Regions from separate parts of the Pectobacterium nicotianae genome, predicted to be linked through region 2. Evidence: riboswitches for the same ligand, from Rfam matches in the RefSeq annotation. Region 2 holds a riboswitch; each other region holds the start of a gene.

Region 1 (2,262 bases), 1.0 Mb from region 2:
ATTTGGCGAGCCGTTTTCCCCTGCAACGACCACGCCGTAGCCGTTCCGCGCGGCAATTCTCCCTGAGGGAGCCAGATTTGTACCGCGTCGCTAACCACCCACCAGCCGGTTTCGTCACCTTTTAGCGTCTGTTCCATATCTTTTTATTGCTCCACTGCCACTTCACTGGCATTTTACATTCAGAGTGATTACATAAGTTTTATAACTGGGATTTCAGTTATTTCTTACCGTTCACGGAGTCAACAATGCTAAACCAGCTACAAAGTCTAACTGAATACGTTGGTGGCAATAATGCGTTAATCGACCAATGGCTACAAGCGCGTAAGCAGCTTCTGGTGGCTTACTATCATTTGGTTGGCATCAAGCCGAATAAGGAAACGCTTTCTCTTCTGGATGAAGAGGCATTGGATAATTTTTGCCAAAATCTGGTGGACTATCTTTCTACCGGCCACTTTCATTTATACGAAAAAATGCTGCATGAAGCAGCGACGCACAGCGAACAAGTATTAGCGCTTTCCACCCAGCTCGACCTCGCCCTGCAAAATAACACGCAGCAAATTATGACGTTTTACGATAGCCATCTGGCGGCAGCCATCGACCATGATAACTGCCTCGAATTCCAGCAGGCACTTTCCCACGTCGGCGAAGCGCTGGAGGAACGTTTTACGTTAGAAGACAGAATGATTCAGCAGGTTTACGACAAATAGTCGTCATTTGACGTTATTTCAGGACATCATCACACATTGTAAAAGCAAAAGCGGCACGCTTTGACATCCGCGTTTTGCCGACATACAGTGTAGGGGTTTTATTGGCCCGTTTAAGAGACGGGCATATCTTGTCGGAGTGCCTAGCGTGCTCGTGTTTTGTTTTACGAAATCAATCGTTATGACGAAACTTATGAGCGCACAGGCTGAGACCGTTAATTCGGGATCCGCGGAACCTGATCGGGTTAATACCTGCGAAGGGAACAAGAGTAATGCACCTCTATTGAGCCCAAGGCTGCGTATTCCCACATACCTGCTCTGACGTTCAATATCATTATTACTCCCTCCGGCTCCAGACAAGCAATCTTCCCTTTACGTCTTACAGGAACTTGCTATGTCTACAGAACCTTTGTCTATAAAAACAGTGTCGTCAAAATCGGGTCGCCGTGAACAGCGTGCCGCCGCCCAGCAGTTTATTGAAACCTTACAGGGAACCGCATTTCCCAATTCCAAACGCATTTACCTTGCAGGTTCGCGCGACGACATCCACGTGCCAATGCGAGAAATTCAGCTTAGCCCGACGTTACTCGGCGGCAGTAAAGACAACCCTCAATACGAGCCCAATGAACCAATCCCGGTTTACGATACGTCAGGGCCTTATGGCGATCCCGCTGCGCAACCCGATGTCCGCGTTGGGCTAGCGAAGCTGCGCGCCGGCTGGATTGCAGAACGCCACGACACTGAAGCGCTATCTGGCGTCAGCTCTGATTTCACCCAGCAGCGTCTGGCGGATGCCGGTCTGGATCATCTGCGCTTTGAACATTTGCCACGGCCGCTGCGTGCCAAAGCAGGCAAACGCGTTACCCAGCTCCACTATGCCCGACAGGGGATCATTACCCCCGAAATGGAATTTATCGCCATTCGCGAAAATATGGGACGCGAGCGCATTCGCGGTGAGGTGCTGCGCCAGCAGCATCCGGGGCAAAGTTTCGGTGCCCTACTGCCGGAGAACATCACGCCGGAATTTGTCCGCCAGGAAGTGGCCGCCGGTCGCGCCATTATCCCTTCCAACATCAACCACCCGGAATCAGAGCCGATGATTATCGGACGCAATTTTCTGGTGAAGGTTAACGCCAATATTGGTAACTCCGCCGTGACATCCTCCATCGAAGAAGAGGTGGAAAAGCTGGTCTGGTCTACCCGTTGGGGCGCGGATACGGTGATGGATCTCTCAACCGGCCGCTATATTCATGAAACCCGCGAGTGGATTCTGCGCAACAGCCCCGTCCCCATCGGAACCGTACCGATCTATCAGGCGCTGGAAAAAGTGAACGGCGTGGCGGAAAACCTAAACTGGGAAATGTTCCGCGATACGCTGCTGGAACAGGCCGAGCAAGGGGTGGACTATTTCACCATCCACGCTGGCGTGTTGTTACGCTACGTGCCGATGACGGCCAAACGCCTGACCGGCATCGTCTCACGCGGCGGTTCCATTATGGCGAAGTGGTGCCTGTCGCATCACAAAGAGAGCTTCCTGTACGAACACTTCCGTGAAATC
Region 2 (2,262 bases):
AGCCAGCGATGGCCGGGAAAGCGTCGCCGGTACAGCGCTCTGGCGAGAAACATGGCCGGAACGGTAGAGAACAGCGCGGAGAGAAAGGCCTGCCAGAAGGTAAACCGAATGACATGCCAGAGATAGCTGTCATGCCATAGCGTGCGCCACTGGCTTTCGGGTGCCTGTAGCCACAGGGCGCCGAAAGCCAGTGCGGCAACGGAAATTAACAGCGTGGTGGCCAGTAGCCCTGGCCACAGACGTCCGCCGATCAGTGGCTGACGGCGCGTTGCCATGCCTGAATCCACTGGGTCCTTTGGTCAGCGACTTCCTGCGCGCTGAACTGCATGGCTTTTTCCGGCACCGCGAGCGTCGCGAAGCCTGCTGGCAGATCGGTTTTAACCGCCGGATACATCCAGTTTGTAGTAGGGATCGCCTGCTGGAACGTTGGGCTCAGGATGAACTGCATAAAGCGTTTTGCCAGCTCGGGATTTTTGCTGGAAGCCAACTGCCCGGCGACTTCAATTTGCAGATAGTGTCCTTCGCTGAAGGTCGCTGCCGCGTAGTTGTCTTTCTTCTCTTCAATGATGTGATAGGCCGGCGACGTGGTGTAACTCAGCACCAGATCCGCTTCCCCTTTCAGGAACAGACCGTAGGCTTCGCTCCAACCTTTGGTGACGGTAACGGTTTTTTTCGCCAGTTTCTGCCAGGCTTGCGGCGCATCATCGCCATACACTTTCTGCATCCACAGCAGCAGCCCCAGTCCCGGCGTGCTGGTGCGTGGATCCTGATAGATCACTTTCCACGGTTCGTTGCTATCCACCAGCTCATGCAGGCTTTTCGGCGGGTTCTTCAGCGTGTTTTTGTTATACACAAACGCGAAATAGCCGTAGTCATAAGGCACGAATGTCTTATTGTTCCAGCCGCCCGGCACCGTGACGGCGCGGGTGTCCAGGTTGTGTGGCGCAAACAGGCCGGTTTGTTCCGCTGCCTGCAGCAGGTTGTTGTCCAGCCCCAGAATGATATCCGCTTTGCTGTTCTTGCCTTCCATACGCAGACGGTTCAGCAGCGAGGCACCATCTTCCAGCGCGACGAAGTTCAGCTCGCACTCGCACTCTTTTTCAAATGCGGTCTTGATGACAGGGCCTGGACCCCACTCGGAAGCGAATGAATCGTAGGTATATACGGTAAGCGCAGGCTTGGCGAACGCCGACGCTGAGAGCAGTAGCAGGCAAGACAGGCTGGTTTTCAGCACGGTGGCTGAACGCGGTAATAATTGATTTAACACTTTGCACTCCTGAGAATCATAGGGTGGCAAAGGACTTTGAGGCAGCAATGAGCAGCACTCTCAAATCCCTTCGCCGGTATTAACCGGATCAGGTTCGACGGGTATCTTCTCAGCGAAAAATTTTCCGCACCCCGTTGAGAACGGCACATTGTAAAGGGTTAAGTCGGGCAGCGAAAGGCTCTCAGCGTTCCGGCGGCGCGAACCAGGCAGATTTAAAATCAAACCAGCCCTCTATGCTCGCTCAGATACTGCGGCGTGACAGCCGTACGCTCACAATTTCGCTTAACGTGACGGCTTTTGTGTCTTATTTGTGGTCATTCACCATTGTGCTGATTCTTGTTCGATTAGCGCTGTACACCAGTCGATAAAGGCGCGAATCGCGGGCGAGAGGTGGCGGCTTTGTGGGTAGAGAATGAAAATAGGTTCAAGCGGGGCACTGATATCAGGAAGTAGCCTGACAAGATGTCCATCAGCAAGTTGCTGGTGCACCATATAGCTGGCAATGCGTATTAGCCCCAAGCCGGCTACACCTGCGGCAACATAGGCATCCGTGTCATTGACGCTGATCTGTGCTGCTATTGGCATCGCTACGGTGTGCGCTCCATCGTGAAAATCCCAGCGAGTTGAACGACCTGTTCGGCTGTGGGTATATCCTACTGCGGCGTGCTTGTTGAGCGACTCTAACGTTGTCGGGTGTCCATGCTGTTCAAGATAGCGTGGAGATGCGCAAATATACCAATGGAACGCACCGAGACGTCGTGCGACCAGTCGAGATAACGGCGGTTCTCCGGTTCTGATGACACAATCGATACCATTCTGAACGATATCTACAGTGGCATCACCCAAGTGGAAATCCAACTTTATTCCCGGATAGCGCTCACAGAAACCGGACAGTGCTGGAATAAGAAAGTTTTTGACCAGAGAAGGTGTCGCTCCGATTCTGATCGTTCCATGCAGTTCTTCCTTTTGCTGTGCCGCTACGCTTTCAGCGGCGT
Region 3 (2,262 bases), 720 kb from region 2:
AATCACGACGGATCGACTCCACCGCCTCCGGCGCGAGTAGCGGATCGCCACTTTTCGCCAGCATCACGGTGTCCAGCACCACAAAAGGCACAGCGTAACGACACAGGCGCTCGGCAACGGTTTCAACAATATCGGTCTGCGCCAGCATCCCAATCTTGGCGCTGTCGATACGCACATCGCTCAGCACGGAATCCAGCTGTGCTGCGACAAAATCCGGTTCAATCCGGTAGACGGACTGCACGCCGCGCGTATTTTGCGCCACCAGCGCGGTAATGACCGAGGTGCCGTAAGCGCCCAAGGCTGAAAACGCTTTTAAATCCGCCTGAATACCCGCACCGCCGCTCGGATCGGTACCCGCAATCGTCAACGCATTGATACGCTTCATGCCAGATCCTCCGCGCGCAGGGTATAGAGTCTATCGAGGAAATGGGGGATAAAACTGCCCGTTCCTTGCGCTACCGAGGCCGCCTGCTGACCCGCTAACGCCATGACATAGCACGCTGCCGCCACATGGGATAATCGGTCACCCTCCAGAGCACAGAAGCCCGCGACGACCGCCGATAGCGCACAGCCCGTACCGACCACGCGCGTCATCATGCTATCGCCGCCGGATACCGCGATGTCTCGCTCACCGTCCGTGACATAATCCACCACGCCGGTCACCGCAACAATGGTCCCCACTTGCAGAGCCAGCTCGCGTGCAGCAGGGAGCGCCGCCAGAGAATCATCGGCGCTATCCACGCCCCGCCCCTGTGCGGATAACCCCGCCAGCGCCATGATTTCAGACGCATTACCGCGAATCGCCGCGGGTTTCCCTGCTAGCAATTCACGACAGAATTCAGTACGAAAGGTCAAACCGCCTACCGCAACCGGGTCAAGCACCCACGGTGTATTCGCTTGGTGGGCGCTGTTTACCGCCGCCCGCATCGCCTCAGCACGCGTACGTTCCAGTGTTCCGACGTTAATCAGCAGCGCATCCGCTACTGTGCTGAACTGCGCGGCTTCTTCAGGATCGACCACCATCGCAGGCGACGCATTCAGCGCCAGCAGCACATTAGCAGTAAAAGATTGCACCACATCGTTGGTCAGACAGTGCACCAGCGGCGCGGCAGAACGGAATTGGGTCAGTGATGTTGCTGCCTGAGCGGCAGAAAAGTCGGTGGGTCGCGTGTTCATAAGTCTCCCAACCGGCGTGGAAGAAGGCGGCAACCGGTGGGGCATACCGTGACTTCCCTACGCTGGCATTATCCAGATCAGGTGGTACGGGTATTTCTCAGCCTTCACAAAGAAGGGCACCCCGAGTCATTTAAAATCAAAATGTTGCGATTAATTTTTTATTAATCGTTGATCAGGATAATGCCAGTGGGAGGTATTGTAAATGGACATCCAATCCTGCTAGTGTCCAACGGATATTGACCTTATCCACAAGCAGTGGACTAAACAAGGTTCTGGTTTCCAAACAGTACCTGGCTGATACCACCACAGGTACTCTGAAGAATCAGCAAGTTATATCCTTTCGTCAAAGAAATCTTCATTCGATCAAATTTTTATTTTTTTGTGAATTATTGACATTGTCGTAAGCCTTGCCAGACAAGGGTTGCGCGTTTCTTAACCTTTCGCAATCTAAATTTAACCTCAAAATCAAGCCTTGCACTCAAAAGAATCTCAACTAAAATACCCAGCATGTAGTGCCTTACTGAAATTAATACACTACATATAGATAACTAATTAATGACAGGCATAAAAAAACCGGATTCACAAATTGTGAATCCGGCTTATGAAGCATGACCACCATGAGTTTGCAGACTCATAACGTTTGTTAGCCTCACTTTCATTTCTACAGTTTGATTGTGCCGAGCTTGGATGGTCATGTAAATACCAATTAGTGCTCATAAGGAGCTACACATGACAATCTGTAATAAGTCTCATCGATACAATACGACTTTCATTAACCTGCCAGATGACCAAGGCGGTGAGGGGCGGCATAAATGTTGTGGCTGCGCCTACGATCAAGGCTACCAATCAGGTTTATCTCGAACGGAACAAGCCTGGGTAAATTTGCATGTTTTACCTGATAGCCAAGCGGGCACTGTGCGCCATAAAAGCCCTCAGGCAGCATTTGCTGAAGGTTATCGCGATGGTATGCGTGATTCCTATAGCCACGCTGGTTAAGTTAAATGAAGGGGCTTAATGCCCCTTCATCTTTTAAGGGAAAGAAATGGATAAACGCTATCAGGTCTTCGTAAGTTCAACTTTTACGGA

Evidence for each region. A riboswitch is a leader RNA that binds a small molecule or an ion and turns the genes downstream of it on or off. The one in region 2 is predicted to bind thiamine pyrophosphate.
Region 1: linked by a shared signal. The riboswitch ahead of thiC (phosphomethylpyrimidine synthase ThiC) and the one ahead of thiB (thiamine ABC transporter substrate binding subunit) in region 2 are both predicted to bind thiamine pyrophosphate.
Region 3: linked by a shared signal. The riboswitch ahead of thiM (hydroxyethylthiazole kinase) and the one ahead of thiB (thiamine ABC transporter substrate binding subunit) in region 2 are both predicted to bind thiamine pyrophosphate.

The regions. Positions count from the first base shown of each region.
Region 1 covers NZ_CP096821.1:4,591,619-4,593,880, forward strand. Annotated here, with positions in the region: gene nudC (NAD(+) diphosphatase) at 1-137, opposite strand, end outside; gene MYB54_RS20435 (Rsd/AlgQ family anti-sigma factor) at 246-707, shown strand; TPP riboswitch at 830-984, shown strand; gene thiC (phosphomethylpyrimidine synthase ThiC) at 1,099-2,262, shown strand, end outside.
Region 2 covers NZ_CP096821.1:674,960-677,221, forward strand. Annotated here, with positions in the region: gene thiP (thiamine/thiamine pyrophosphate ABC transporter permease ThiP) at 1-275, opposite strand, end outside; gene thiB (thiamine ABC transporter substrate binding subunit) at 251-1,234, opposite strand; TPP riboswitch at 1,315-1,411, opposite strand; gene MYB54_RS02990 (LysR family transcriptional regulator) at 1,586-2,262, opposite strand, start outside.
Region 3 covers NZ_CP096821.1:1,390,111-1,392,372, reverse strand. Annotated here, with positions in the region: gene thiD (bifunctional hydroxymethylpyrimidine kinase/phosphomethylpyrimidine kinase) at 1-385, opposite strand, end outside; gene thiM (hydroxyethylthiazole kinase) at 382-1,176, opposite strand; TPP riboswitch at 1,214-1,310, opposite strand; gene MYB54_RS06205 (hypothetical protein) at 1,906-2,172, shown strand; gene MYB54_RS06200 (DUF4062 domain-containing protein) at 2,219-2,262, shown strand, end outside.